Regions from separate parts of the Bradyrhizobium sp. USDA 4501 genome, predicted to be linked through region 3. Evidence: riboswitches for the same ligand, from Rfam matches in the RefSeq annotation. Region 3 holds a riboswitch; each other region holds the start of a gene.

Region 1 (7,605 bases), 4.8 Mb from region 3:
AGATTGCGCCCGGTCGGCAGCACGTCGCGGCGTCCGCGATAGGGCGAGCCCGACGGCCCCGGCGCCACGCGCCGACCCGCGAGCGCATCGCGCAGCGCCGCCCTCTCCGCCTCGCCGCAAGCGCCCCGTCCGAACACATGCAAGCCGTCGCCGAACTGGCTTTCCTTGAGGTCGCAGACGAAACGATCGATCTGCGGAATGGCCTCGGCCGCCGAGACCGACGCGGCGAGACCGAGATCGTCTTCCAGCCCGGCGATGCGTGCTTCCTCGCGGATCGCGGCGATCAGGCGCTGCCGCCGCGCCGGATCGAGACCATCGGCGGTCGAATACTCATCGAGCAAGCGCTCGAGATTGCGCAAGCCTTCCGGCACCGCAGCCTTCGCGAGCGGCGGCGGCAGATGACCGATCGTCACGGCACCGATCCGGCGCTTGGCCTGCGCCGCCTCGCCGGGATCGTTGACGATGAAGGGATAGACAACAGGCAGATCGCCGATCAGCGCCTCCGGCCAGCATGCGGGCGACAGCGCAACCGACTTGCCAGGCAGCCATTCCAGCGTTCCGTGCGCGCCGATGTGGACGACGGCATCGATGGCCTGCTGCCTGAGCCACAGATAGAACGCGACATAGGCGTGGCGCGGCGTGCGCGCGAGATCGTGATAGTCGGCGTCGCGCTGCCCCACCTCACCGCGCTCCGGCTGAACGGCGATGACCGATTTGCCGCAGCAGATCGCCGCGAAATGAAATGCGCCGTCACGGCAATCGGGATCATCTTCCGGCGCGCCCCATGCGCGGCTGAGATCGTCCTGCAGCAGCTCGGGAAGGCCGGAAAGCGCCGCACGATAGTCGGCGACGTTCCACGTCAAATTCCTGCGCAAAAGAATGTCGCCCAGCGACTCCACCGGCTCAAGGTCAAATCCCGCGCCCGCGAGATCAGCCAGCATCGCCCCGACCGACGCCAGCGCATCGAGTCCGACGGCATGCGCGATCTGATGCGGCCGGCCGGGATAGTTCGAGAGCACCAGCGCAAGCCACTTCTCCTGTGCCGGCTTGCTGGCAAGCCGATGCCAGGCGGCCACGCGTGCGGCAATTGCAGCGACGCGCTCGGCATCCGGTCGATGCGCAAGATGCGCGAATTGCAGCTCGGGATCGCGCTCACCGGGCGATTTGAAGCTCACGACCCCTGTGAACAGGCGGCCGTCGACCTCCGGCAGCACCACATGCATCGCGAGATCGCCGGGCGAGAGCCCGCGGAGCGACAAGGACCAATCCTCGCGCCTCGCGGTCGACAGCGCGACCTGGAACACCGGGCATGATGCAGCGTCGAACGGCGTCGTGCCGTCGTCACCGGCCGTGGAAAACGCGGTCGCATTGACGATCGCCGCTGGAGCGCATTGCGCAATCTGAACGCGCAGCCAATCGGCCACGCCCGCCGCCTTCAGCGAGGTGACGAACACGCCATGAGCATCAAAGCCCCTCTCACGCAATGCATCGATCAATGCATCGACCGGCGCCGTGTCGCCGGCCGCGAGGTAGGAACGATAAAACGTCACCAGCACGCGCGGCCGGCCGTCCGGTGCCGGCAACGCCGTGATGGCACCGCGCCGGGAATCGTAGACGCCGATCTCGGGAAGATCGATCTCGCCGACCACCGGCCCGGCATAGAGTCCGGACGCGAGCGCCAGCTGCGCGATCACGGCCTGCGCGGCAACAGGACCGCCCTTGTCGCACAGCACCTTGAGGCGGCGCAGCGTCGAGATCGGCAAGGTCGAGAATTCATCGAGTCGCTGATCGTCGCGGCCATCGGCCGGCAGCACGACCAGGGCAATGCCGCGCTCCTTCGCCAGCCGATGCACCGCGGCCAGCCCGTATGACCAATAGGGCTCGCCGCCGATCAGCCGCACCAGAATGCCGCGGGCGTGCGAGAGCGTCCGCTCGATATAGGTATCGACCGACAGCGGATGGCGCAGCTCCGCGAGATTGGCGAGCCGCAGCGACGGCAGCGCAGCACGGCCGCGCCGCCAGCCGGCCGCGAAGGCAGCAAGATCGCTGTCGGAAAACGACAACACCACGAGATCGGCCGGATCCTGGCCGAGGTCCCTTGGCGTCGCGGTCTCCTCAAGGCCGCGGCTCTCGCGGAAGACGACGTGCATCAGACACCAAGCCGTGCCCTGATCGCGGCTTCATCGATGTCGGCATGTTCGCCGATCACGACGAGCTTCGACTGCCGCGCCCGTGCACCCCAGGGCATGTCGAACTGATGCCGCACCCGCTCGCCGACCGATTGCACCAACAGCCGCATCGGCTTGCCTTCGACCGCGATGTAGCCCTTGGCGCGCAGCACGTTCTGCTCGCGCGCCAGCCCCTTGATCGAGGCGACCAGCGCGTCGACATCCGAAACTTCCGGAAGATCGATCACGACGGAATTGAAATCGTCGTGCTCGTGTTCCTCCTCGCCATCGTGATGCGACGGCCGCGCCGCGAGATCGCTTTCCGCCGCCGCCCCGAGCCCGAGGATCACGCGCGCGTCGATCGTGCCGTCGACGACGGGCAACATCGGCACCTCGCGCGGCATCTCGGCCGCGATCACCTCTTTCGCTGCCTTGATCCCCTCCGCCCCCGCGAGGTCCGCCTTGGTCAGCAGCACGATATCGGCACATGCGATCTGGTCCTCGAACACTTCCGACAGCGGCGTCTCGTGGTCGAGATTGTCGTCCGCCGCACGCTGCGCATCCACCGCGGCCGGATCAGGCGCAAAACGGCCGGCGGCGACGGCCTCGGCGTCGGCGAGCGCGATCACGCCGTCGACCGTGATCCGCGAACGGATCTCCGGCCAGTCGAACGCTTTCAGCAGCGGCTTCGGCAGCGCGAGCCCGGAAGTTTCGATCACGATGTGATCGGGCTTCACGTTCCGCGCCAGCAACTGCTCCATCGCCGGGATGAAATCATCGGCGACGGTGCAGCAGATACAGCCATTGGCGAGTTCGACGATGTTCTCGGCCGGACAATTGGCGTCGGCGCACGACTTCAGGATGTCGCCGTCGACGCCTTCGCTGCCGAATTCGTTGACCAGCACCGCGAGCTTCTTGCCGTTGGCATTGCGGATCAGATGCTGGATCAGCGTCGTCTTGCCGGAGCCGAGAAAGCCGGTCACGACGGTGACCGGAATTTTGGCGAGCGTGGTCATTCTGCGGCCTCCGGCACGACGGGAAGAGGTGGAATGCGGGCGAGCGATTGCTTGCGGAAGATTTCCGGACGGCTGCGCCACGGCACGATGCCGTCGGGCGCCGCCGCATAGGCGGAGGCACCGGCGATCACATCCGCGGCATTATCAGCGGACAGTCGGCCGTAGACATAGGACCAGCGCCCCGGCGCGCTGAGCGCGACCGAGCAACCCTGGCTGCAGGCCGACAGGCATGCGACGGGAACCAGATTGACGTCATCAGGCACGCCGGCCTCGACAAGCGCGGCATGCAGGCGTGCACCGGGCGCGAGCTCACGTTCCGCCGGCGTCCGGCCGGCGCGGCAGGTGATGCAGACATGAAGTGTAACGCTCATCGCCCTTCCTGGATTGACAGCGGGAAGCGATGAGGCACACGAACCGATTTTGGACAGGTTCGTTCCCCGTCGCGGAACACCCCGTCCGCCGGTTTCACAACATGCTGCGTTGGCAGGTCTCCCGGCTTGCGGAGCAGGTTTTACCCTTCGATGCCCACCTTCCCGACTCCGTATGGAATCAGTGGCTTGGGCATCTCTCCGGTCACGGTCGCGGGGGCGGCTGCGCTTCGGGCCCGATTTAGCGGAGCCCTATCGCATTCCCTCTTCGCCTGTCGTAGGACAGGAACCAACGCAGGACCACCATTCGTCCAAGCCTCGCACTTGTCAAGCCGAAGGAATGTGATGACTTCTGATGGAAAGGACGCTGAAGACGGCGCCGTCGGCACCGATCTTTCGCCGGATGCGCGCCACGCGGACAAGATGGCGAAAAAGAAGGCCGCCCGCGACCGCATCATGGCGACCAAGAGCGGTGAAAAGGGCCTGATCATCGTTCATACCGGCGCCGGCAAAGGAAAATCGTCCTCCGCGTTCGGCATGATCGTGCGCTGTGTGGCGCACGGCTTTCCCTGCGCCGTGGTGCAGTTCATCAAGGGCGCCTGGGATACCGGCGAGCGCCGCCTGCTCACCGGGCATTTCGGCGATCTCTGTCAATTTCACGCCATGGGCGAAGGCTTTACCTGGGAGACGCAGGATCGCGCCCGCGACATCGCGGCAGCGCAAGCCGGCTGGGAAAAGGCCAAGCAGCTGATCGCAGACCCGAGCCTGCGCATGGTCGTGCTCGACGAGATCAACATCGCGCTACGCTACGACTACCTCGCGATCGCCGATGTCGTCGACTTCCTGACCACGTCGAAGCCGCCGATGACCCATGTCGTGCTCACCGGGCGCAACGCCAAGGAGGAGCTAATCGAGATTGCCGATCTCGTCACCGAGATGACGCTGGTAAAGCATCCGTTCCGCTCCGGCATCAAGGCCCAGCCGGGCGTCGAGTTCTGACGGGCATCACGATGGCGCGCGCATTGATGATCCAGGGAGCCGGCTCGGACGTGGGCAAATCGCTCATCGTCGCCGGCCTCGCCCGCGCCGCCAGACGGCGCGGCCTGCGCGTGCTGCCGTTCAAGCCGCAGAACATGTCGAACAACGCCGCCGTGACCGTCGATGGCGGCGAGATCGGCCGCGCACAGGCGTTGCAGGCGCTCGCCGCCGGCGTCGAGCCGCACACCGACATGAACCCGGTGCTGCTGAAGCCCGAGACCGATGTCGGCGCCCAGGTCATCGTGCACGGCAAACGGATCGCCACCGCACGCGCGCGCGAATATGCCGGCATGAAACCATCGCTGATGGGCGCGGTGCTGGAGAGTTTTGCGCGCCTGAAGCAGCGCGCCGATCTGGTGCTGGTCGAGGGCGCCGGCAGTCCCGCCGAGGTCAACTTACGCAAAGCCGATATCGCCAATATGGGGTTTGCACGCCGGGCCAACGTGCCCGTGGTGCTGGTCGGCGACATCGACCGCGGCGGCGTGATCGCGCAACTCGTCGGCATCAAGACGGTGATCGACCCTGATGATGCCGCGATGTTCCAGGGCTTTGTCATCAACAAATTCCGCGGCGATCCGACATTGTTCGACGACGGCTATCGCCTGATCGAAGAACGCACGGCGTGGCGCGGCTTTGGCGTGCTGCCCTGGTTCGTCCGCGCCGGCGAGCTTCCGGCGGAAGATGCGCTCGGGCTCGGCGAGGCGCGCAAGCCCGGCCAGCACAAGATCGCATTCCTTGCGTTGTCGCGGATCGCCAATTTCGACGACCTCGATCCCCTGAAGCTCGAGCCCGGCGTCGATCTCGTGATGGTACGTCCGGGCGAAGCCATCCCGGGTGATGCGAAGCTCGTCATCCTGCCCGGCTCGAAATCGACCCGCGGCGATCTCGCCTTCCTGCGCGCGCAGGGCTGGGACATCGACCTCCTCGCGCATCATCGCCGCGGCGGCCATGTCCTCGGCCTGTGCGGCGGATACCAGATGCTTGGACACAGCGTCGCCGACCCTGAAGGGATCGAGGGGCCCGCCGGCGAAACACGCGGCCTCGGGCTGCTCGATGTCACGACCACCATGACCGAACACAAGACGCTGACGCGCGTCAGCGCGGTGCATGCTGCGACCAGCCAGCCGATCAACGCCTATGAAATCCATATCGGGCGCACCGACGGCCCGGATCGCGCGCGGCCTTTTGCATCACTCGACGGTACGGCTGAGGGCGCGGTTTCCGCAGATGGGCGCGCTCACGGCAGCTATCTGCACGGCCTGTTCGCCTCGGACGAATTTCGCAAGGCTTTCCTCGCGCAACTCGACATCGCGGCGGCTGATCAGCCCTACGGCGCCAGGGTCGAGAGCGCGCTCGACGCGCTTGCCGAGCACATCGAGACCCATCTCGATGTCGAAGGCCTGCTCGCGCTGGCGCGTTAAAGCGAGATGATTCCTTCTCACCTCGCCCCGCGTGCGGCAGGGGTGTCCGGGGAATGATTCACTGTGTCGCGGTGCATGCTCGGCAGGACCGAGGCAAATCGGTCTTTTCTGGTTGTCGAGACACAGAGGGCCGAGCATGCGATATCGCGGTAGCATTTTTGGAAGGCTGCTTGAACCGATCAATCGACGGCAGTTTCAGACGGTTGTGGATCGTCTGGACGGGGATGCCTACGACAAGTCGTTCAGGAGCTGGGATCATCTGGTGGCGCTGATCTATGCCCAGCTTAGCGGCAACAGCAGTCTGCGCGGGGTGGTGACTGGCTTCAACGCCAATTCGCAGCATCACTATCACTTGGGAACCGGCAAGCTGTCGCGCTCGACGTTGTCCGATGCCAATGCCCGCCGTCCGATCGGCATTTTCGCGCAAACCTTTGCGGCGCTGTCGGCGATGGCGCGTCGCCAGCTGCGGAGTGAAGGCATGGAGATGGTGCGTCTGATCGACGCCAGTCCGATCCCGCTCGGCAAGGTCTGCAGTTGGGCGACGTGGAACGGCCGCATCCGCGGCATGAAGCTGCATGTCGTCTACGACCCAAGGAGCGATGTCCCGACCTGCGTCGAGATGACGGCCGCGAACGTCAATGACATCGAGATCGGCCGACAGACCCCAATCCAGCCCGCCACCACCTATGTGTTTGACAAGGGCTATTGCCGTTTCGACTGGTGGCAGAAGATCAATGATAGCAAGGCTTTCTTCGTTACCCGGGCGAAGACGAGCATCCGTCTTCGCTCGCTCAGGCATCGCGCCATCCGCAAGCGTAACGGGGATGGCTTCGAAATCCTTGCCGATGACGAGGTGAAGCTCACCAGCAAGGGCGATTCGCGCCTTCCAATCCCGCTCCGCCGCATCAAGATCAGACGCGAGAAAGGCGGCAAGATCACACTCCTGACCAACGACCTTGCCCGTAGCGCCGTCGAGATCGCCGCCCTCTACAAGAGCCGATGGCAAATCGAGCTGCTGTTCCGCTGGATCAAGCAGCATCTCGATATTCGCAAGTTCCTCGGCGCCAACGACAACGCGATCCGCCTTCAGGTGCTCGCTGCGATGATTGCCTACCTGCTGCTGCGCATCGCCGCTCACACCAACTGCATCAAAATGCTCCCGCTCAGGTTCGCCGAACTCGTCGGCCAGCTCCTGCTCACGCGTCGATCCCTCGCTGCCATCGACAAACCTCCGCCCATCAACCCCAGCCGTCGGAAATCAACCATCTCACCTGACCAGATGGAGCTCCGCTATGCCTGAATTTCCCCGGACACCCCTGCCGCTTGCGGGGAGAGGTCGGAACGCATCGCTAGATGCGTTCCGGGTGAGGGGGAGTCTCCGCAACCGCAGCTGTCGCCGAATATGCGGATGCGGCCCCTCACCCCAGCCCTCTCCCCGTAAGAACGGGGAGAGGGAGCGCAGCGCCGTCGCAATCAGCGCGACAACACGGCGGAAAGGCGCGACCACTCGGGCTCACTGCCCGGCAAGCCGAGGCGCAGCCATCCCGGTTTCTGCTGGAAGACCCGCGACCAGATCTGCGCACGGGCAAGTTTC
Region 2 (7,605 bases), 840 kb from region 3:
GTGACCAGAAGAAGCGGTCAACTTGCCCGCTCAGCTTGATATCGGCGGTGGCGTTGCCGGGAATCCGGCTCTGGGTGTTGGCCTGATCGTTGTCCATGATGCGCGAACTCCAGGCCCGCACCGTGGCGTCGAACACCAGATAGTTCTGCCAGATATTCCAGGTGACGCCGAGATTGCCGGTGTAGCGCGACACCAGCGGCACGTCGTTGCCGGTCCAGATGCCTTCGCGGAACACCGCGCGGGTGATCGCCATGCCGCCGCGCAGGGTCACCGTATCGCTGAACTTGAGCGAGGCACTGGTTTCCGAGCCATAGCGGCGGGTGGGGTCGAGGTTGGTGTTGAAGAACAGCACCGGGTTGAAATGGATCTCGTTCTCGAGATCCATCAGATAGACGCTGGTCTGGACCTGAAACAGGTTGGTCTTGACCCGGAAGCCGCCCTCGACGTCCTGCGATGTCTGGGTCTTGAGCTGGAAATTCTGCGGGATCGGGGCGAAGGTCAGCGGATCGAACGACGGTCCGGATGCGACGCGCTCGTCGACATCGGGCGTGCGGAACGCGCGCGCCGCGCGGCCGAACACCGAGAAGGTGTCGGTCAGGCGATGCTCGGCGCCGACATGCAGGGCGTATTGCGTCTCGTTGCTGTCGAGCGGTGCCGCCTGCGTGTCGAACGCGAATGGCGCATTCGGGTCGTAGCGATCGCGCGCCGAGATGCTGGTATTCTGGACGCGCGCGCCGTAGGAGATGTCGGTCGTTGGCAACAGGCCCAGCGTATGTTGCCAATAGCCGGCCACGCTCTGCTGCTCGATATTGTAGATGTGGAACGGGTCGACGCCCTGATAGGCGCCGCGCGCCTCGCGGAAGCTCGAATCGTAATAGTCGATGCCGGTCAGGATCGTCGACGGCACGCCCAGCATCACATTCTTGACGCTGAGCCGCGGCGTCAGCGACCAGGTCTGCAGCGCGGCGTCATTGTAGGTCGAGGCGAAGCTGATGGTCGGCACCGTGCCGAAGAAGCCGCTCTGCGTCTCGCGCTGCCGCCAGCCGCCGTCGACGATGAGGTCGACGCCGTTCATCAGCGTCTTGGTGAAGCCGGCGGTGACGCTGGCGGTCTGCTGGTTGGCATAGTCGAAGGGCGTCGCGGCGCCGCGGCGATCGGTGAGCAGCTCGTTCACGCCGATCGACGGATCGACCAGCCGTCCGCCGGGTAGGCCGAGCTTCTGGTCGCTGCCGGTGACGGTCAGGAAGGCGGTGAGATCAGGCGTCGTGTAGTTGATGTTGCCGACGGCGTTGCGCTGGTCGAGCGCATTGTTGACGCGGTAGCCGTCCGACTTGATGCCGTTGCCGTAGAACGAGGTGGACCACGGGCCGGAATTGAGCGCCGCGGAGACCGCGGCCATGCGGGTGTTGAACGAGCCAACTCCGGCCTCGGCCCGCATCGTCGTCGGCGGGCCGCCGACGCCGGTCTTGGTGATGATGTTGACGACGCCGCCCACCGCGTTGTCGCCGTAGAGCACCGCGCCGCTGTTGCCGCGCGTGATCTCGATGCGCTCGATCGAATCGAGCGGAATCGTGGTGAGGTCGAAGCCGGCCTTGTCGACGTCGTTGAGGCGGCGGCCGTTGAGCAGGAAAAGGGTATTGTCGGTCGCGAATGCGCCGAAGCCGCGCAGGTCGACCGACGTCTTGGCGCCGTTCGGTCCGCCATAGGGCGTTTGCAGCTGCACGCCCGGCACCTGCGCGAGGATCTCGGGTAACGACTGCACCGGCGAATGCGCGATGTCGTCGGCGGTGATCACGGCCGAGGAGGAGCCGACAATGCCGGCGAACTGGCGGCCGCCGGTGCCGCCCGTTCCGGTGGCCACGCCGGTCCCTGTCGTGCCCGATCCGGCTCCGCTGCCTGTATTGTTGCCTTGCGAGGTGCCCGGCGCCGGGCGTCGCGGCGCCGGCGCTTCGTCAGCGGCCGGCCTGGCGCGCGTGACGTTCTGGTCGCCCGGCTTGGTGACTTCGATCGCCGGCAGCTGATCGGGAGCGGGTGCCTCCTGCGCCCGCGCTGCGGAGACAAGGATCGCCGGCGCGATCATCGTCGACGCGAGCAGAAGCGCGCGGCGCCGCCGATGGAAAGGGAAGGAGAACATAAGCAAGGCCTCGGCAACGTCAGTGGCACGTCACCGCGAACCAGTCTCACCATCGTGCTCACAGCATCAGGTGAAGCTCATGCCTGTACTCCCCGACCGGCAGCATCGCGTGTGACCACGGCTGACGGCAGGTCTCCTGGCTCGCGGGTCGTTACCCTTCGTCGCCTTCCCAGGACCGAGATTCCCAGTGGCCTGTGACGAAGGATTCACCGCATACAGTTGCGGGGGCAGCCGCGGCGTTGGGGAAGTTTCCCCGTACCGCATTCCCTTTTCATCTCATGAAAGAACCGTCATGTTCATCTAGGGTTCGGCCGGGTAGCAAAGTCAATCCGGCGGAAGTCGGGCGGCGGCCGCGCGGCCACGGTTTTTGTCGAGTGTCGCTTGTCTGCCACGGCGATCGCTGTAAGAGCATGGATCCGATGAGCGTGCAGGATTTTGCCTTGGCGGCCGAGGTCGCGGCGCGGCGCCGGTGGGGCGCCACGGCGGCGCTGCTCGCGCTCGTGGTCCTGTTGTGTGTGCTCTCGCTCGGCATCGGGCCGGTGCGGCTGTCGCCGCTCGCGGTGGTCGAGGCGCTGTTCGGCGGCAGCAGCGATGTGGCGCAGGTGATCGTGCGCGAGATCCGCCTGCCGCGCACCATCCTGGCATTTGCGATCGGCGGCATTCTCGGGCTGTCCGGTGCGGCGCTGCAAGGGCTGCTGCGCAATCCGCTGGCCTCGCCGTCGCTGTTCGGCGCGCCGCAATCGGCGGCGTTCGGCGCGGTGCTGGTGATCGCGCTGGGCCTCGCCGATGTGCGCTCCTACGCGCTGCCGGTGGTGGCGATCATCGCCGCGTTCGGCTCGGTGTTCGCGCTGCTTGCGATCGCCGGCCGCAATGCCGGGCTGTTGATCCTGATCCTCGCTGGGCTCGCGATCTCGAGCTTTGCGGGAGCCGCGACCGCACTGGTGATGAATCTCTCGAGCAATCCGTTTGTGGTGCTGGAGATCGCGTTCTGGCTGCTCGGCTCGCTGGAGGACCGCAGCTTCCAGCACGTGGCGCTGGCGCTGCCCTTCATCGTCGCGGGCGCCGCCATCCTGCTCAGCCAGGCGAGCGCCTTCCGCGCGCTGACGCTTGGCGAGGAGGCGGCGCAGAGCCTCGGCGTCGACGTCGGGCGGTTGCGGCTCTTCGTGATCACGGGCGTGGCGCTTGGCGTCGGCGGCGCGGTCGCAGTCACCGGCACGATCGGTTTCATCGGCCTCGTCGCGCCGCATCTGATGCGTCCCGTGATCGGTCACGATCCGGCGCGGCTCTTGGTGCCGAGCGCGCTCACCGGCTCGGCGCTGCTGCTCGCCGCCGACATCGCGGTGCGCATCATTCCTTCAACCTCGGACATCAAGGTCGGCGTGCTGACCTCGATCATCGGCGTGCCGTTCTTCCTCTATCTGATCATGCGCGAGCGCCGCGCGCTCGGCGGAGGCGTGGCATGACGCTGCTCTCCGCCGCGGCGCTCAATGCCTCACTCGGCAGCCGCAAGGTGCTGCACGATGTCTCGCTGTCGCTGCCGTCGGGCCATCTGGTCGCGCTGGTCGGCCCGAACGGCGCCGGCAAGACCACGCTGCTGCGTGCACTGGCCGGGCTGATTTCGTCGGGCGGCGAGATCCGGATCGGCGGCGATCCGCTGGCGTCGCTGCCGCTGCGCGAGCGCGCGAAGCGTTTCGCCTATCTGCCGCAGGGGCACATGGTGCACTGGCCGCTGCCGGCGCGCGACATCGTCGCGCTCGGCCGCTATCCGCACGGCGCGACCGATCCGGCGCGGCTGTCGCAGACGGATATGGAGGCGGTGCTGCGCGCCATGCAGGCGGTTGACGTCACCGAATTCAGCGATCGCCGCGTCACCGAACTCTCCGGCGGCGAGCGCAGCCGCGTCGCACTGGCCCGGGTGCTCGCGGTGGAGGCGCCGGTGATTCTCGCCGACGAGCCGACCGCCTCGCTCGATCCGCGCCACCAGATCGACGTGATGCAGAAGCTGCGCAATGTCGCCGACAGCGGCGTGCTGGTGATCGTGGTGACGCATGACCTGGGACTTGCCGCGCGCTTCGCCGATCACGTGCTGGTGCTGTCGGAAGGGCGGCTGGCCGCGCAGGGCGCGCCCGTCGAGGCATTGTCGGAGAGCGTCCTCGCTAGCGTGTTCCGCATCAGCGCCTATCGCGCCGAATTTCAGCGCGAGGTCGTCATCGTGCCATGGGCGGACGTGTGATGTGGCCACGGCCTCACCACGAGCTCAGTTCACCTCTCCCGCTTGCGGGGGAGGTCGCTGCGCTCGAAGAGGGCAGCGGGTGGGGGCTCTCTCTACGATATGGCTCGCGGCGAAACCCCCACCCCAACCCTCCCCCTGAAAGGCAGGGGTGTCCGGGGAATGATTCACTGTGTCGCGGTGCATGCTCGGCAGGACCGAGGCAAATCGGTCTTTTCTGGTTGTCGAGACACAGAGGGCCGAGCATGCGATATCGCGGTAGCATTTTTGGAAGGCTGCTTGAACCGATCAATCGACGGCAGTTTCAGACGGTTGTGGATCGTCTGGACGGGGATGCCTACGACAAGTCGTTCAGGAGCTGGGATCATCTGGTGGCGCTGATCTATGCCCAGCTTAGCGGCAACAGCAGTCTGCGCGGGGTAGTGACTGGCTTCAACGCCAATTCGCAGCATCACTATCACTTGGGAACCGGCAAGCTGTCGCGCTCGACGTTGTCCGATGCCAATGCCCGCCGTCCGATCGGCATTTTCGCGCAAACCTTTGCGGCGCTGTCGGCGATGGCGCGTCGCCAGCTGCGGAGTGAAGGCATGGAGATGGTGCGTCTGATCGACGCCAGTCCGATCCCGCTCGGCAAGGTCTGCAGTTGGGCGACGTGGAACGGCCGCATCCGCGGCATGAAGCTGCATGTCGTCTACGACCCAAGGAGCGATGTCCCGACCTGCGTCGAGATGACGGCCGCGAACGTCAATGACATCGAGATCGGCCGACAGACCCCAATCCAGCCCGCCACCACCTATGTGTTTGACAAGGGCTATTGCCGTTTCGACTGGTGGCAGAAGATCAATGATAGCAAGGCTTTCTTCGTTACCCGGGCGAAGACGAGCATCCGTCTTCGCTCGCTCAGGCATCGCGCCATCCGCAAGCGTAACGGGGATGGCTTCGAAATCCTTGCCGATGACGAGGTGAAGCTCACCAGCAAGGGCGATTCGCGCCTTCCAATCCCGCTCCGCCGCATCAAGATCAGACGCGAGAAAGGCGGCAAGATCACACTCCTGACCAACGACCCTGCCCGTAGCGCCGTCGAGATCGCCGCCCTCTACAAGAGCCGATGGCAAATCGAGCTGCTGTTCCGCTGGATCAAGCAGCATCTCGATATTCGCAAGTTCCTCGGCGCCAACGACAACGCGATCCGCCTTCAGGTGCTCGCTGCGATGATTGCCTACCTGCTGCTGCGCATCGCCGCTCACACCAACTGCATCAAAATGCTCCCGCTCAGGTTCGCCGAACTCGTCGGCCAGCTCCTGCTCACGCGTCGATCCCTCGCTGCCATCGACAAACCTCCGCCCATCAACCCCAGCCGTCGGAAATCAACCATCTCACCTGACCAGATGGAGCTCCGCTATGCCTGAATTTCCCCGGACACCCCTGCCGCAAACGGGAGAGGGGGCTCAGCGTCAGCGTGGCAGCCATCTCGCTTCGCTTCATCTTGGAGCGGTGGTCGCCATAGTGCTGTGGCTTATTTCCGCCGGTGCCGCGTTCGCCGCCGGACCGCGCATCGTCTCGATGAATGTCTGCAGCGACCAGCTCGTGCTGTCGCTGGCCGACCCGGATCAGATCATCGGCCTCAGCCGCTTCTCGCGCGATGCCTGGCAATCCTGGGCCGCGGAGAAGGCGCGAAACTTTCCGCGCTTGTCCGGCGAGGCCGAGGACGTGTTGCTGCTCAAGCCCGACCTCGTCGTGGTCAGCCTGTTCGACAAGCGCGCGACCCGTGATCTGTTGAAGGCCCACGGGCTGCACCTCGTCGAATTCACGGTGCCGCGCACGCTGGACGAGGTGAAGGACCAGATCCGCGCGATGGGCGATGTGGTGCAGCACCCCGATCGCGCGGAGGCCGAGATCGCGCGCCTCGATGCGGCGATCGCGCATGCGCGGGCGGCGGCAAGCGCGCATCATTACCGCGTGCTGCCGCTGGAGCGGCGCGGCTTTGTCTCGGGCGACCATAGCCTGGTCAGCTCGCTGCTGGCGGCAGCCGGCCTCGCCAACGCCGCCGGCGAACTTGGCGTCGGCGCAGGCGGGTTTGCTTCGCTGGAGGCGATCGTAAAACTGCGGCCGGATTTCATCCTGGTGTCGGAAGCCGGCGACCGCGCCGAGGATGACGGCCGCGCCTTCCTGCTGCATCCGGCGCTGGAGCGCTTCTATCCGCAAAGCAAGCGCATCGTGCTGCCGGAGCGGCTCACGGTGTGCGGCGGCGTGATGCTGGCGGATGCGCTGGATCGCCTGACGGAAGAGTTGCAGCGAGTGACGCAGTGACCTTCCAAACCCGTCATCCTGAGGAGCGGCGAAGCCGCGTCTCGAAGGATGCACGGCCCGGATACTTCCAGGAGTTCGCGGAAGGAGTGTGGCCGTCGACCTTCGAGGCTCGCTTCGCTCGCACCTCAGGGTGACGGTGAGATATTTGCGAGCGAGCTAAAGGGTTATGAGACTATCCCATCACCACCGGCCCGCCGGCCTTCTTCCAGGCGTCGATGCCGCCATCGATATGCGCGGTGTTGGCCAGTCCCGCCTTCTTCGCGGCGGCCACCGCCATCGCCGAGCGCTCGCCGAAGGCGCAGAAGAACACGACGCGGCGGCCGGTTGCGGCGGCGACCTCGCGCAGCATGCCGCCGGGCTGCAGGGTGGCGCAAATCCCCGGATAGGGCGCGTGCAGCGCGCCCGCGAGCGTGCCGTGCTTGGCCCGCTCGGCGCTCTCGCGCAAATCGACCAGAAGGATATCGGGGCGGCCGAGACTCGCGATGGCGTCGCGCGCGCTGAGGGAGAGGCCTTCCTTGGCGAGTTCGTCCTGGTGCAGGCCGACATGCATGTTGGCGGGCACCACGACGTCCATCAGCTTCGGGTTCGGCAAATTGAGGTTGTTCATCAGCTCGACATAGTCGTCGATCGATTTGACCTGCAGCCGCGGATTGTAGCGCTTCTCCTCGCCGATGGTGGAGACGGTGTCGCCCTTGTAATCATGCGCGGGGAACACCATGGTCTCCTCCGGCAGCTTCAGCAGCCGGTTGAAGATCGAATCGTACTGCGCCCGCGCGCTGCCGTTCTGGAAGTCGGTGCGGCCGGTGCCGCGGATCAGCAGCGTGTCGCCGGTGAAGACGCGGTCGCCCATTAAATAACTATAGGAATCGTCGGTGTGGCCGGGCGTGTACAACGCCTCGAGGCAGAGGCCCTCGATCGTCACCTTGTCGCC
Region 3 (7,605 bases):
AACGCCTATGCGCCGGGCGCCGGCGTGCAGGAATTGACCGCGGTGTGCCAGCTCGCGGCGGATCATGCGGTGCCGACCTTTACCCACGTCGCCTACATGTCGCGGATCGATCCCGAGAGCGCGGCGGAAGCCTATATCCGCCTGATCGGCTATGCCGGCGCCACCGGCGCGCATATGCACATCTGCCACTTCAACTCGTCGAGCAAGACGGATATCGAGCGCTGTGTCGCGCTGATCGCGAAAGCGCAGGCGCAGGGCCTGCCGATCACGGTGGAGGCCTATCCCTACGGCACCGGCTCGACCGTGCTGGCGGCGACCTTCTTCAGCGATCCGAAATTCGAGGAGCGCAACGGCCTCGGCTACGATTCGGTGCAGCGCGTGACCGACGGTCACCGCTTCGGCAGCCGCGAGGAATTGCTGGCGGCACAGGCCGAAGAGCCCTCGACCTTGGTGCTGTGGCATGTGCTCGACATCGAGAACAACGCGCATCATCGCGATCTGCTCGATATGGCGGTGCTGTATCCGGGCGGCGCGATCGCCTCCGACGCGATGCCGTGGACGCTGTCGGACGGCCGCCCCTACAGCGGCGACGCCTGGCCGCTGCCCGACGATGCGACCTCGCATCCGCGCTCGGCCGGCTGCTTCACCCGCTTCATCCGTGAATGGGTGCGCGAGCGCAAGAAAGTGTCGCTGCTCGAGGGCATCCGCAAATGCGCGCTGATCCCGGCCGAGATCCTGTCGGCGAGCACGCCGGCGATGCGGGCCAAGGGCCGGCTGCAGGTCGGCGCCGACGCCGATGTTGTGGTGTTCGACTACGAGACGCTGAGCGATCGCGCGACCTTCTCGGCGATGAATCGTCCGGCGGAGGGCGTGCGGCATCTCGTGGTCAGCGGCCAGCCGCTGATCAGCGATGGTGTGCTCGATGTCGCGGCGCGTCCCGGCCGGCCGGTGCGCCGGCCTATCACGGGGGGCTGAGGTGCCGGTCCCGATCCTGCTGGTCGCGGGCTTCCTCGGGGCGGGCAAGACCACGGTCGTCAACCATCTGCTGGCGCATGCGCAAGGGCGGCGCATCGCCGCCGTGGTCAACGATTTCGGTGCGATCAATATCGACGCCGAGCTGATCGCCGGCGCCAGCGACGGCGTGGTCAGCCTGAGCAATGGCTGCATCTGCTGCACGCTGGAGGGCGCCCTGCTGCGCACGCTCGCCACGTTGCTGCGGCGTGATCCGCGTCCCGAATTCATCGTGATCGAGACCAGCGGGATCGCCGATCCCGCCGACATCGTGCGCAACCTGATGGATCCCGTGATCTGGAAGGAGGCGCCGCTGGAGACCGTGCTGTGCGTGGTCGACGCGACGCAGCCTGCGGCGATGCTGAACGATGCGCTGCTGCGCTCGCAGCTCCGGGCGGCGGATGTGGTGGCGCTGAGCAAGGTCGATCTGACTGACGCCGCTGCGTGCGCCGCGATCCGCGACGCCGTGCGCGCGGTGCGTCCGGCGGCCGTGGTGGTCGATGCCTTGCATGGCGAGGTGCCGGCCGCGCTGCTGTTCCCAGCGGACCTCGATCATGTGTCGGCGCCGCGCGAGACCGCGCCGCGACGGCCGTCGTCCGATCGCTTCGACACGCTGAGCTGGACCTCGGAGCGGCCCGTCGTGCTGCCGCGCTTGCAGCAGGCGATCGGCAGACTGGCGCCGAAGCTGGCGCGGGCGAAGGGATTGTTCGAGACGGTGGAGCAGCCCGGGCGGCTGACCGTGCTTCACCTCGCCGGCGGCCGCGCGACCTTGGCTGCGGGCGGCGTGCCGTCGCCCGGCGTGCCGCGCACGCGCATCGTGTTCATCGCCGAGATGGGTGCGCTGTCGCGCGCGGAGATTGATGAGGTGATGCAGGGATGCGTCGAGGCTCAGTGACGCGAACCTACGTTTCCCGTCATACTGAGGTGCGAGGGAAGCGGCGTCTCGAAGGATGAATCGGCCACCAGCCGGGCCGTGCATCCTTCGAGACGCGCGTGCCGCGCTCCTCAGGATGACGGGTTGCCTTTCGGCGTCAGCCCTCGACGTCGCTGTGTCATCGCCGCAGCAGCATCTCGCAAAGCATGTGTGCGACAATCGCATCGAATTGACAGCCTTGCCGGCACCACCTATCGTTTTTGCCGACGGTTCCCTTCGGGGATCAAAAGGGAATGCGGTGCGAGGGTAACCCCAATGCCGCAGCTGTCCCCGCAACTGTAAACGGCGAGCCTTTCGTCAATTTTGCCACTGGGCCATCGGCCCGGGAAGGCGTCGACAGGCGATGACCCGTGAGCCAGGAGACCTGCCGTCAGTCGTGGTCACACGCGAGCACATCGGGCGGGGGCGTCCTGGTGGGATCGGAGCACTGCCTTTTTTGGCAATGCGCCAGTCCACGTTCGCGGTGACGTGCCACGTTACCGCGAGTCCTTTTCATGTCTCCGTCCTCTCCCGTTGCGCGCAAATGGCGCCTCGGTCTTCTCTGCTCCCTGTCATCATTGTTGTTGCCGGTCGAAGGCTCGGCACAAACGCCGCCACCAACCAGACTCGATCCGATTGAGGTCGCGCCTTCCGCTGCGGCAAAGCCGAAGCCTGCGGCGCGCAGCCGTGACATGACCGCTGCGGCGCGGCCACGGCCGAGGCCTGCAACAGCCGGCAACGCCCCGCGCGTCGCGGCGTCGGGCGTACCGGGATCGGCATCGCCGACGCTCAATGCCACCACGCAGGGCGGCACCGGCAGTCGTCTCAACCTGACGCCGCTGCAGACGCCGGCCAGCGTCGAGATCATCACGGCGCAGACCATCGCTGAACGCGGCCAGCATAATGTGCTCGATGCCGTCACCCAGGACGCGGCCGGGTTCGTCGCAACGCCGGCGCCAGGCAATGGCGGCCTGTCGTTCAGCACCCGCGGCTTTGCCGGCAGCAACTCGGTGATGACGCTGTATGACGGCACGCGCTTCTATATCGGCTCCGGCACGCTGACGTTCCCCTATGACACCTGGTCGACGCAGCGCATCGAAGTGCTGCGCGGCCCGGCCTCGGTGCTGTACGGCGAAGGCGCGATCGGCGGCGTCATCAACGTGATTCCGAAGAAGCCGCAGAGCACGCCCTATAACGAGGCCGAGGTTTCGCTCGACAGCAACATGACGCGGCGGCTCTCGGTGGACAGCACCGGTCCGATCAATCCCAATGTGTCGTACCGCATCAACGCCACCGGCAACATGTCGGACAGCTGGGTCGATCGCGACAAGACCTCGAACGCGGTGGTCTCCGCTGCCGTGCGGGTGCAGGCGTCGGACAATCTCGCCTTCACGCTCTCGGAAGATTACGGCGATCGCAGCCCGTCGCGCTATTTCGGCACGCCGCTGATCAACGGCGCGATCCAGGACGCGCTGCGTTTCAAGAACTACAATGCAGCGGACAGCGCGATCCGCTATCAGGACAGCTGGACCCGGTTCAAGACCGAGTGGGACGTCGCCGACGGCATCAAGGTCAACAACACGCTGTATTACCTGACCAGCGAGCGGCACTGGCGCGACATCGAGAACCACACCTGGAATCCGAAGACCCAGCTGATCGATCGCACGAGCTATATCGAGATCTTCCACGACCAGAAGCAGCTCGGCAACCGGATGGATACGACCTTCAGCGGCCACGTGTTCGGCCTTGCGAACCAGGTCGTCGCCGGGTTCGACGTCAACCGGATCGACTTCACCCATACCAACAACTCGCCCTATGGCGGCGCGTCGTCGGTCAATCCTTATGTGTTCGATCCCGGATCGTTCTTCGCCACGACGACGGCGACCACGCCGGGCTTCAACGCGATCGTCAATCAATACGCGCTGTTCGCCGAGGATCGGCTCTCGCTGACCGATCAGTTGTCGCTGGTGACCGGGGTCAGGTATGATCGCCCCGGAGTGGACCGCACCGACTACAAGACGCCGGCAAACAGTTTTGAGACGACGCTATCGGGCACTAGCTGGCGCGCGGGCCTCGTTTACGAGCCGATCAAGAACCTCGCGTTCTATGGCCAGTACGCGGTCGGCGTCGATCCGGTCAGCAATCTGATCTCACTGTCGACCACGCAGAAGACATTCCAGCTTGCGACCGGCAAGCAGACCGAGATCGGGGTCAAGCAGTCGTTCTGGGGCGGCCGCGGCGAGTGGACGCTGGCCGCCTACGAGATCGTCAAGACCGGGCTCACGATTCCCGATCCCGGCAACCCTACCGGCGGCGTGGCATTGCAGATCGGCCAGCAATCATCCCGCGGGGTCGAAGGATCGATCGGGCTCGCGCTGAACGACGGCTGGCGCGTCGACGCCAATCTTGCGCTGTTGCGCGCCAGATACGACAACAACAGCCAGGTGGTCGGCGGCAAGATCGTCAGCTTCAACGGCAATGTCCCGGTCAACGTGCCGCAGCAGGTCTCGAATGTCTGGCTGACCTGGGATTTCGCGCCCAACTGGTCGGTCTATGGCGGCGTGCAGATCGTCGGTGCGATGTACTCCGATCTTGCCAACACCCAGCTGCGTCCGGGCTACAATGTGGTCAATGGCGGCGTCAGGTGGAAGCCGGATGACCGCACCACGGTCGCGTTCCGCGTCTACAACCTGTTCGACAAGGCTTACGCGGCGACCTCGAACGGCACCGGGCAGTGGCTGCTAGGCATGCCGCGTACCGCCGAATTGTCCGTCAACGTGAAGTTCTGACCATGCGCAACGCTCTGATCCGGCGCGGGCGGCGGTGGCTCTATATCGTCCATCGCTGGATCGGCATTGCGACGTGTCTCCTGTTCGCGATGTGGTTCATCTCCGGCCTTGTCATGATGTACGTGGCCTTTCCGCGCCTTACCGACAGCGAGCGCCTCGCCGCGCTTCCTGTCATTCCCTGGAGCAAGGTGCGGGTCACGCCTGATCGCGCGATGGCGATCGCAGGTGTCGAGCGTTATCCGCGTGACCTGCGGCTTTCGATGATGGACGACACGCCCGTCTATCGGGTGACCGCCTGGAAGGCAGGGACGATCACCATTTCGGCGACCGACGGCAGCGTGATCGACCGGATCACGCCCGACCAGGCGCTGGCCATTGCCGCTCATCATCCGCATGCCGTGCAGCCTCGCTTGATCGAAACGATCACGCGCGACCAATGGTCGGTGACCGCGCGCTTCGATCCGTTGCGGCCGCTCTATCGGATCGGCCTCGGGGACGCCGATGGCACCGAACTCTACGTTTCCTCGCGCACCGGCGAGATCGCGCTCGACACCACGCGGCGCGAGCGCGTCTGGAATTGGCTCGGCTCGATCCCGCACTGGATCTATCCGACCGTGTTGCGCAAGGACGGCCCGCTGTGGCGGGATGTGGTGCTGTGGATCTCGGGTGTCTGTCTTGTCGTCGCGGTCACCGGCTTCTGGATCGGCGTCCTCCGCCTGCGGCTGATGCGCCGCTACGCTGATGGCGCCGTCTCGCCCTATCGCGGCTGGATGGCCTGGCATCACATCGCCGGCCTGGTCGGCGGCATCTGCGTCTTGACCTGGATGTTTAGCGGCTGGCTGTCGCTCAATCCCGGTGGCGCGTTCTCCGGCCGCGGCGTCACCCGCGAGATCGCGATCGGCTATAGTGGCCATGACACGGCCGACATCGTCGCCGGCTTCCAGTCGTCGCCATCGATGCCTGCGGTGGAGGCCCGCTTCGTCTGGATCGGCGGACACCGGTTAATGTTGCTCGACGACGGCAACGGCGGCCGCAGCATCGCCGATCCTGTGACCGGTGCGCGGATGCCCCTCTCGCGCGACGAGGTCATCGCTGCCGCCCGACACGCAATGCCCGGCGCTGCGATGACATCAGCGCGGCAGCTCGATGAACCCGACGCCTATTGGTACACGCTGCACCAGGCGCGCGAGCTTCCGGTATTGCGGATCGGGTTCGACGATCCCGCCCGCACCTGGCTGCACATCTCCCCCGTCACCGGCGAGATCCTCGAGCGCAGCGACGACAGCCGCCGGTCCTACCGCTGGCTGTTCAACGCGCTGCACAGCCTCGATGTCCCGCTGCTGCTGCGCATCTGGCCGGCGCGCGACGTCGTGGTGTGGCTGCTATCGGCGGCTGGTACGATTATCTCGATCAGCGGGATCGTGATCGGGTGGCGCCGGTTGCGGCGGCGGAAGGTACGAGGCAGGCGCGTGTCGGCGCGCCTCGTGCGCACACCCCCGTAAGGCGCGATTACTTGGCGGTCAGGTGCACGTCCGGCGCCGGCCGATCGGGGGCCCATTCCAGTGCAAACCGCTGACCGGCGATGATCTCATAGGTCGAGAGCTTGGATGCGACCGCATCGCGGAAACGGAGATAGGCATCGCGCTGCCGCCCGTTCGAGCGGGCCGCGGCCAGATTGAGCCATTTGTAGGCCAGCACGAAATCCGTCGGAACGCCGTGACCCTTGTCGTACATCAGGCCGAGCTGGGCCTGCGCGAACGGGTCGCCCTGCACGGCGCCGCGATAGTAGCAGTCGGCGGCGGCTGCGTAGGCCTGCGGCACGCCGAAGCCGTGCTCATACAAGAAGCCGAGCATGCCGAGAGCGCGCGGATTGCCGCGCTCGGCGGCCGGCGCGAGCTCCCGAGCCGCCCGGACATAGTCGCCGCGATGGAAGGCGGCCGATCCGCGCGCGACGCTGTCGGCGCTCGCGACAGAGGCGGTCATCGCCCAAAGCGCGATCGCAAGCGAAGCCGAGAGGCCCGTCCGTTGTGCGAGAACGCGGCGCATCCTGCTGCCCGGCTCAGTGATAGCTGGTGGTGATCGGCGCATTGGTCGATGTCGTGGCGATGCTGCCGCGCAATTTCGATCGAAGCTCCTCGGCCACAGTCTGGGCGTCGGAGCCGTTGCGGATGATCTGCGGGCGGATGAAGATGATCAGCTCGGTACGCTGGGTGCCGTTGCTCTGATGTCCGAAGGCGTCACCGAGGCCCGGAATCTGGTCGAGCACCGGAAGCGCGTTGCGGGCGCCGCTCTGCTGTTCGCTGATCAGGCCGGCCAGCAGCACGGTCTGACCGTTGGCCACCGAGATCTGGCTCTTGACCCGTCGCTCCGAAACGGTCGGCGTCAGGTTGACCGTGCTGCCGCTGCTTTGGGGAACGTTGCTGATCTCCTGCTCGACATCGAGCCGCACGGTGCCGTTCACGCTGACGCGTGGCGAGACCTTCAGGATGATGCCGGTGTTGCGATAGTCGATGGTGTTGACGACGGTGTTGCTCGTGGTCAGCACCGTCGCGCTGCCGGTCGAGACCGGGACGACGTCGCCGACCTGCAGGGTCGCGACCTGGTTGTTGATCACCACCAGCGAGGGATTGGACAGCACCTTGACGCTGGTGACGGCGTGCAGCGCATCCAGGATCAGGCTCGGCTGCGTTGCATTTCCGATCAGGAAGTTGAAGCCCGGGAAGCTCTGGTTGATGAAGGCATTGGTGAGCGACCCCGCGACCGAGACCGCGCCGGTGGTCGCGTCGGTGGTGGTCGCGGGAGCGGAAGTGGCCTGGGTGCCGAGGATCGAGCCGGTGTTCGGCTTCAGGCCGAGGTTCTGGCTGGTGAGATAGGTCTGCACGCCATAGGACA
Region 4 (7,605 bases), 3.7 Mb from region 3:
GTTGCCAACACACGTACGAAGAATATGACCAGTATCAGGAGACCACGCAAAACATTATCCCGAAGCTATGACAATCGTGAAGCGGATCACGTCCGGTGTACTTGATGCAGCCCGATGGACCTACAAATGCCGGCTGGGCGAGCGCGAGAAGGCACCAGCGTCAGCCCAATACGTCGACCCTGCCGGTTTCGAGCCGATATAGACCGCCGATGATCTTTAGTGTTTTCTGCTCAACCGCCGGGTTCAGGATCGGGCTGGCGGATTTGAGTTTATTGACGTTATCGATCACGTTCTGCCGGATCGCATCGGCGGAGCTATCACCTGGTTGGTGGCCCGACCCTCTCACGGCAGGCGCGAGCGCGCTGACGAGGGAGCGCATATGTCCCGGTGCCGGCTTGCCTTCGTCAAGCGAGTTGATCGTGGCGTCTATCGCGCCGCAGTGATCGTGACCGAGTACCAGGATCAACGGCGCGTTCAGTACGGCAACCGCATACTCCAGGCTAGCTAGCGTGTCATCATTGACGAAGTTACCGGCGATGCGGCATACGAATAAATCACCAAGTCCGCTGTCAAAGGCAAGCTCGGGCGCTACCCGCGAATCGGCGCAGCTCAGAACCGCCGCATATGGATTCTGACTATCGACTAAAAGTCGGCGCTCGCGTTCCAGATCGCGCCCTCGCGACACGCTCTGCACATAACGATCGTTACCCTCCATCAGCCGCTTCAACGCAGCATCGGGCGAGAGCTGATTATCCGGCTTCGGCGGCGCTGCTGCTTGCTTCGCCTCGACAATGTTGCCGCCAAACGGCACGACAAATGCCGAAATAGCGAACAGCAACAGCGAGCGGCGCGAAGGCGCGAGCTTGGTCGGATGGGGATTGCCCTGTGAACGGTCTGCATACATGGATAGGACCTCTATCGCGCGGCTCTATGCCACCCCATGGCTTCGGCCTCGTTTTCGCTGCAGAACCAGCGTTCAGCCGGTTTCTTCGTCATGTCGATTTGTCCGTAACTGAGTTGCCCAGGAGAGTGATACGTGCGCTCGCCGTTACGTTCGACGGTGCCCTTTATCAGGCAGTCGGGCGAGGGTGGGTCAGATAGCAGAGCGGATCCGAGCAGGAGTTCCTGGGCATCGTTCGGCACCGAGCTCGCGCCGACAATGATCGTGCTCTTGTTGCGGCGGCGCCAGTCCCAGGGGGTGATGAATGCCCCCGACCACAGGCCGGCAAAGGCGCTGCTCGCCGCCACCTCATTAATGACGTAAACATGGGCGGATGGCTCGGATGACAGTGCCCAACCGGAGCTTACCATCCAGGCGTTCACGTCCTGGCCCTCGATGAAGCAACTGCCAAGAGACCTACCGTACTTGTCTACTCCTGCGGTCTGACAATCCCATATTCGTCCTTTCGAGTAGTTGATAAGGGCGTCGCGAGCCGCTACCCCGCAGGCCCATTTCCGGCCATGAGCATCCAGGCAAATCTGATCAGTCTCGGGGGCCTCGATACCCGAGAGCCGAATTCGCGTTCGTTCGATCTCTATCGTATTGGCGTCGAGGATTTGGGGAGCACCGCTCAGTTTCGCCGCGCAAACAGGAGACGCGATGATGGCGAGCAATGCTGCCATCATTACGCGGTACTTCATCCTAATATCCCTTCGCTCATGGTTCATCGGCTCACAAAATCGCAGCGATCCGGTGTCGTCACAGCCGACTGCTTGACTGCACATACGTCATCGGGTCTGCATCGTTCGACGATGCTGTTGTGGAGGCTTGCTTATATTTTCAGCCTACGACCTGACGCTGGGTGAGATTCAAGAGATTTCTTTGGGGGCTTTCTTCGATGTGCTTCTGGCATCTCCAGCTGCCCCTCCCTCTCCCCCGACATGTCTCCTGCTCTGGACCTGAAGGAAGAGATCCCGCATGTTTCAGCGCTGCACTCGCGACCCAGGAATACGGCTCTTGGTACGCCATTTCTCCAAAGGCTCGGAAGAAGCGGGGCGCTTCGCCGCCGAGCGGAAGAAGCGGCGATGCTAGGCCTCCTATGATTGTTATCGTTCGACAGGGCTACGCGAGGTTCATCATGGTGGGGAAAGCGGAAGTCGGGACAACTCACGATAAGAGTGATTGCTCAAAAGAGATCGGCCTCCCGCTTGATCCTACGCTACAAAACCACCATGCTTGACTCACACGGTGGCCTGTATCTGCGACCGTATCCGCAACAAACGCTGCGCGAATGACTCCGACAACGCCTGACTGGCCTTCGATGCTCGAATGGAAGAAAGCAAGAAGCTCGGCATAATGGCGGCGTGGGGACTGACGCGGTCGGCTTTACGGGCTTGCGGTGCCAAGGCGTCCCCGCATTGTTGCGAGCGGCGATCCGCATGCCATTTCAGAGCGATGAATTAAATTTTCCGGCGGATGGATCTTGGTGTGGGGCCGAGGCGCTCAACGCTCATGAGTAGCGCTGCCACCCTGATCAGTTCTCGATGCCCTTCGCACCCCCTCCAACGCGTCCCGTTCATTTTGATCTATGTGATGGAACCAGGACCCCGGAGGAAAAGTCGCAATCCTCTTGGCAAGGAAGGATTGCGGCTCCCAATCGTGTCCCTCGCGCTTGTCGAAGGTGATGACCCCATTTTGGGTGAAATAGCGGGGCCCTGGTATGTTGCAGTTCACCAACAGCAGAACGCGCCACCGGTCTTCTTTCTCGGTCGGCTTGTCATTTGTCGCTCGAACGTAATCCACGATTACAGGTTCGATGATATGACAGCGGCCGTGCCGGAGCAGATCGCCGAGCTTGCCTTGCGCAGTCGCGACAAAGTTGAAATTGACCGGATTATGCAGAAAACGAAGGTTTGCGTCTTTTTCGCCGTCGGTGACTTCACTGGCGATGAGTGAAAGCGCCAGGGCGCGCCAGCCGAGTTCGATAGGCTTTGCATAGGGAGACGCAACTTCAATCTTTCCGTCGGTCCCGACTTTCCAGGTAATAACGTAATGTTCGTCTGATCTGTTATCCTGATGCCTGGTCCAGGAAAGGTAAACATACTCAGTGTGGTCGACGCTTTCGGCGATTCCCCAGTTTCGAGGGACGAATTGCGCCACTTTCGAAACTTTGGAGACAATGTGCTCGATTGTCTCACCGTCTCGCGCTCGCCAGGTTGACTTGACTCGTTCGACGAGCGCGCTTTCGACGGCTCGCGCAGTGTTGCCCGTCGCAACAAGCCCAGCAACGAAAATTAGCGATTGACAGAGGCAAAGCACGCCTCTTGCAGACATTCTCTTCATAACGGCCGGACCATCGATTTTTCATCCACACGTCAAAGCGGCAGCCTTCAATGCTATGCTCGATCGGAAGAAGTTAGCGGCAACGTGACGCGGGCACCTGCCGATGTCCCGCGCGAGCAGGCGCTGTCCCCTCGGGTCACGCGCCGCTAACTTCAGTGGGCCAGCCACAACCCCAATTTGCTGTGCTGGACCTGCCCAGGAGGAGAAGCCTGGGCACCCTTGAGCTTGCATTCTTCGTGCCAGGAAATAGCCGGCAAATCCCGCCAGATTCGTGCAGTGTTTGTCGGCTTTCCGACCTACGCTCGTTTCTATGTTTCCATTCAGCCGATCCGCTCGAGCTTGTTCAGCTTTTGTCGTGCCGATCTTCGAGGCCAAAGCGAAGGCCGCTGCCGATTTACGGATGAGAAATCGGGGCGCACTTTGGAGTGCTGTTGAACCGTCTGGTCCGGCGCGGTCACCCGAACGCCTGCGATCGCTATCGGCTTGTAATGATGATAAGCAAAACCACTCGTCACCGCCGGGCGTGTGGAATCGTCGAAAGCGCGTTCTGGGGCAGGCAGATGATATGGTGCGCGGGTTTCTACCTACGCGCACGATGTTGCAGTCCGCTCAGTCCAGCTGCCTCGGCTCCGCATTCATGGTGGGATGACCGTTTCCAGTCGCGACACGCGGCAAGCGAGAAACGATCAAGTCGCGCTAGCTTCCTCTTGAGTTGCTCAACATTCTCGAGAGCAGTTGTCTGACGGATTGATTCATGAACTCTTACCAGCCCCCGAACGGGCCGACCGCAAAGAGGGTGACAGCAAGGACGCCGACAGCGCTCCAAACAGCCATTGTCATTGCGGGCCTTCCGGTGTTCGTCGAGGCGAATCGATATGCATGCCCGAGTATTAGCGTCATCAGAGACCGCAAATCGCCTACCAGGATTGGTTGGCTCGTAGATCAATATGGCGACCGGTTGCTGATGGAGTTTTCGCAGGTGTGTTGTCCCTGGCGCGGCTCTTGACTGTCGAGAGACCGAAATACACTCGAAGCGCCGCGACCTGCGCCTTCGACAATCCTTTCGACACATATATTGCAGACTGCGTCTATTGGATAAGCTTCCAATCGCGTGATCAACTTTCGACGTTTATCATTTTGAGTCACTGATGATGGCAGCATTGACGTGAGAGAGTCATCTGAGAGGTTGACGGAAGAGGTCTCTTGCCGATAATCCAAATCGTAGAGGTTCTCCGGTCCCGCTGGATTCGGAGCTAAGAGGGAAGCCGGTGAACATGCCGGCGCTGCCCCCGCAACTGTAAGCGGCGAGCCGCCGTCCAACAAAGTCACTGAAGCCCGTGCGGCTTCGGGAAGGCCGGACAGCAGCGATGACCCGCGAGCCAGGAGACCTACCTCGACCACATATACGTCCACGGGCGGGGTGTCCCGGTGGTGCGCCAAGCCGCCGCCGCTCGGGCGATCCTGCTTGCGTCCGCCTTGGCCTTTGCCCCCAACTACGGGGTTAGCGCTATGTCTCTTCTCTCCCTTCCGGTTGCCACGCTTGGAACGCCTCGGATCGGTCCAAGACGCGAGCTCAAACGCGCGCTTGAAAGTTACTGGGCCGGCGCAATCAGCGAACAGCAATTGCTCGAGGCCGCAGCTGGCCTGCGTGCTGCGAACTGGGCCCGCCAAAAATCCCTCGGTGTCACCGTCATTCCGTCCAACGATTTTTCGTTGTACGACCAAGTGCTCGACACCTCTGTCATGGTTGGTGCCATCCCGGAAGTCTATGCGTCGAAAATCGAATCGGTTTCGCTCAAGACGTACTTCGACATGGCGCGCGGTTCACAATGCGATCGCCAGAATACGAGTTGCGGCCACGGATCGGGCGGATCTAGCGCGCCCGCACAGGAGATGACCAAGTGGTTCGACACCAACTACCACTACATGGTTCCTGAATTTCATCAGGGACAGAGGTTCCGCCTATCCTCTCGCAAGCCTATCGAGGAGTATGAGGAAGCCAAGGCCCTGGGGTTCCAGACGCGCCCTGTCCTGATCGGGCCGGTCACATTCTTGAAGCTTGGCAAGAGTGCGGATCCCGCGTTTCAGCCGCTGTCTCTCCTGGATGAGCTAATACCGGTCTACATCGAGGTTCTGCAAGAACTAGGCAAAAGGGGAGCAAGCTGGGTTCAATGCGACGAGCCCTGCCTGGTCCTTGATCTGGAGGAGGAAGCGCGAAGATCTTTGCTGCGTGTCTACGATCGGCTCGCCAGGGAAGTACCAGACGTCAAGATCATGGTCGCGAGCTATTTCGGTGATCTCGGCGATAATCTGGACATAGCTTTGAACATGCCCGTTGCCGGACTGCACGTGGATTTGGTTCGCGCACCGAATCTGTTGAGCCGGATCATTGCTGCGCGGCGAAGTGATCTCGTCATGTCTCTCGGCGTCGTCGACGGACGAAATGTATGGCGGTCGAACCTGTCGACGCTCCGCCAGCAACTGGATCCCGCCATTGCGAAGCTGGGCAGGGATCGTGTTCAGATCGCTCCGTCCTGCTCGCTGCTCCATGTGCCCGTCGATGTTGAACTGGAGACCGGACTTGCATCCGATCTCAAGAGTTGGCTTGCCTTTTCGGTACAGAAGATGCGTGAGCTTGCGATCCTAGCGCGGGCGCTCGCGGGTGATAAGAATGTTGCTCAAAGTCTTGCTGAATCGCAGTTGGCCGTGACGGTCCGCCGGACTTCACCAAAGATCCGTGATGCCAATCTCGCGGTGCGGATGCGAGCGATCGACGAAGCCATGCGCCGGCGTGCCAGCCCATTTGTCCATCGGGCCGAGATCCAACGCAAGCGCTTTGGACTACCGGCCTTTCCTACCACGACGATCGGATCCTTCCCGCAAACCCCAGAGGTCCGTAATGCCCGCGCGGCACATTCGCAAGGCGTCATGAGCGACGAGCAATACGACAAATTTCTCAAGGAGGAGACTGCGCGCACTCTGCGTTGGCAGGAGGACATTGGTCTAGACGTCCTCGTGCACGGCGAGTTTGAGCGCAATGACATGGTGCAGTACTTCGGCGAGAAACTCGCCGGCTTCGCATTTACCAGGAATGGTTGGGTGCAATCCTATGGGTCGCGCTGTGTCAGGCCACCGATGCTATTCGGAGATGTTTCGCGGCCAAAACCGATCACTGTGGATTGGTGGCTCTACGCGCAATCACTGACCAGCAAGCCGGTGAAGGCGATGTTGACCGGGCCAGTAACGATCTTGAATTGGTCGTTTGTTCGCGATGACATTCCAAGAGGCGAGGTCTGCCGGCAGATCGCACTGGCGATACGCGACGAAGTCCGCGATCTCGAGATAGCCGGTGCGAGCATGATCCAGATCGACGAAGCTGCGCTCCGCGAAGGATTGCCGTTGCGCCGATTGGAGTGGGGGGCCTACCTTCAATGGGCCGTCGATAGCTTCCGCATTTGCTCATCAGGCGTTGCAGATCAAACCCAGATTCATACGCATATGTGCTATTCTGAGTTCAACGACATCATCGACGCCATTGCTGCAATGGATGCGGATGTGATCTCGATCGAGACGTCGCGCTCGAAGATGGAGCTGCTCGACGCGTTCAGGAACTACAAATATCCCAATCAAATCGGGCCGGGCGTGTACGACATCCATTCTCCACGCATTCCCGAGGCAGGGGAAATGAAGAAGCTGATGGCATTGGCTCGGCAGCGGTTGCAGGACTCGCAGCTCTGGGTCAATCCGGATTGTGGTCTGAAGACGCGCAAATGGGAGGAGGTTCGCCCGGCGCTGATCAACATGGTCGCCGCCGCCCGGCAACTTCGCGCGGCATCTGATCGGCCAAGTCGTTGATCCAGCGCTTGGCTCTCTCCTCCAGGGCGCTGATCCGCTCATAGGGCGTTTGCGCTCTGGATCATCTCGACCGAGCTTGCACGACAGAAAAAAGCCCGGCCACGCTTAGCAGGCCGGGCAAAAGTTAAGTCTGAGAAGAGCGACGCTAAACGTCGCCGACTCCCATCGGCGGAGGGAGGACAGCCGATGATCCGATTGCCGGCGAGGGCATTCGCCGTAAATCTGAACCCGAGTTAAAGCACGGCTCAGCATAGCTCAATCATGCTGTGGTATGCGACCGATGTAGTCGAGTATTGGAAGACTAGACTAAGGTTTGTCTGCAATGAGCATCGTTCACAACGGCTTGCCGAGGCGACAAAAGTCCGTGGCTGGCGACGCCCGGCCGCGTTGGTACCGATCGAGGCGAAGTGCAATTAACGGCGCTTTCCTGCCGCTGGATCGGCGCGACCATGCGAGCAAACGCGACC

Evidence for each region. A riboswitch is a leader RNA that binds a small molecule or an ion and turns the genes downstream of it on or off. The one in region 3 is predicted to bind cobalamin.
Region 1: another riboswitch for cobalamin. It lies ahead of ACVWZM_RS03105 (DUF1636 family protein); the one in region 3 lies ahead of ACVWZM_RS24725 (TonB-dependent receptor).
Region 2: another riboswitch for cobalamin. It lies ahead of ACVWZM_RS20950 (TonB-dependent receptor); the one in region 3 lies ahead of ACVWZM_RS24725 (TonB-dependent receptor).
Region 4: another riboswitch for cobalamin. It lies ahead of metE (5-methyltetrahydropteroyltriglutamate--homocysteine S-methyltransferase); the one in region 3 lies ahead of ACVWZM_RS24725 (TonB-dependent receptor).

The regions. Positions count from the first base shown of each region.
Region 1 is NZ_JBSSEX010000001.1:651,705-659,309, forward strand. It holds gene cobN (cobaltochelatase subunit CobN) at 1-2,150, opposite strand, end outside; gene cobW (cobalamin biosynthesis protein CobW) at 2,150-3,184, opposite strand; gene ACVWZM_RS03105 (DUF1636 family protein) at 3,181-3,555, opposite strand; cobalamin riboswitch at 3,650-3,861, opposite strand; gene cobO (cob(I)yrinic acid a,c-diamide adenosyltransferase) at 3,898-4,551, shown strand; gene ACVWZM_RS03115 (cobyric acid synthase) at 4,563-6,011, shown strand; gene ACVWZM_RS03120 (IS4 family transposase) at 6,148-7,311, shown strand; gene cobD (threonine-phosphate decarboxylase CobD) at 7,485-7,605, opposite strand, start outside.
Region 2 is NZ_JBSSEX010000001.1:4,589,998-4,597,602, forward strand. It holds gene ACVWZM_RS20950 (TonB-dependent receptor) at 1-2,134, opposite strand, end outside; cobalamin riboswitch at 2,244-2,441, opposite strand; gene ACVWZM_RS20955 (FecCD family ABC transporter permease) at 2,554-3,597, shown strand; gene ACVWZM_RS20960 (ABC transporter ATP-binding protein) at 3,594-4,367, shown strand; gene ACVWZM_RS20965 (IS4 family transposase) at 4,610-5,773, shown strand; gene ACVWZM_RS20970 (ABC transporter substrate-binding protein) at 5,766-6,674, shown strand; gene ACVWZM_RS20975 (MBL fold metallo-hydrolase) at 6,847-7,605, opposite strand, start outside.
Region 3 is NZ_JBSSEX010000001.1:5,425,665-5,433,269, forward strand. It holds gene ACVWZM_RS24715 (amidohydrolase family protein) at 1-975, shown strand, start outside; gene ACVWZM_RS24720 (CobW family GTP-binding protein) at 977-1,906, shown strand; cobalamin riboswitch at 2,136-2,331, shown strand; gene ACVWZM_RS24725 (TonB-dependent receptor) at 2,440-4,713, shown strand; gene ACVWZM_RS24730 (PepSY domain-containing protein) at 4,716-6,215, shown strand; gene ACVWZM_RS24735 (tetratricopeptide repeat protein) at 6,223-6,696, opposite strand; gene gspD (type II secretion system secretin GspD) at 6,773-7,605, opposite strand, start outside.
Region 4 is NZ_JBSSEX010000001.1:1,745,544-1,753,148, reverse strand. It holds gene ACVWZM_RS08155 (carbonic anhydrase) at 161-904, opposite strand; gene ACVWZM_RS08150 (thermonuclease family protein) at 916-1,641, opposite strand; gene ACVWZM_RS08145 (nodulate formation efficiency C protein) at 2,444-3,100, opposite strand; cobalamin riboswitch at 4,492-4,693, shown strand; gene metE (5-methyltetrahydropteroyltriglutamate--homocysteine S-methyltransferase) at 4,793-7,138, shown strand.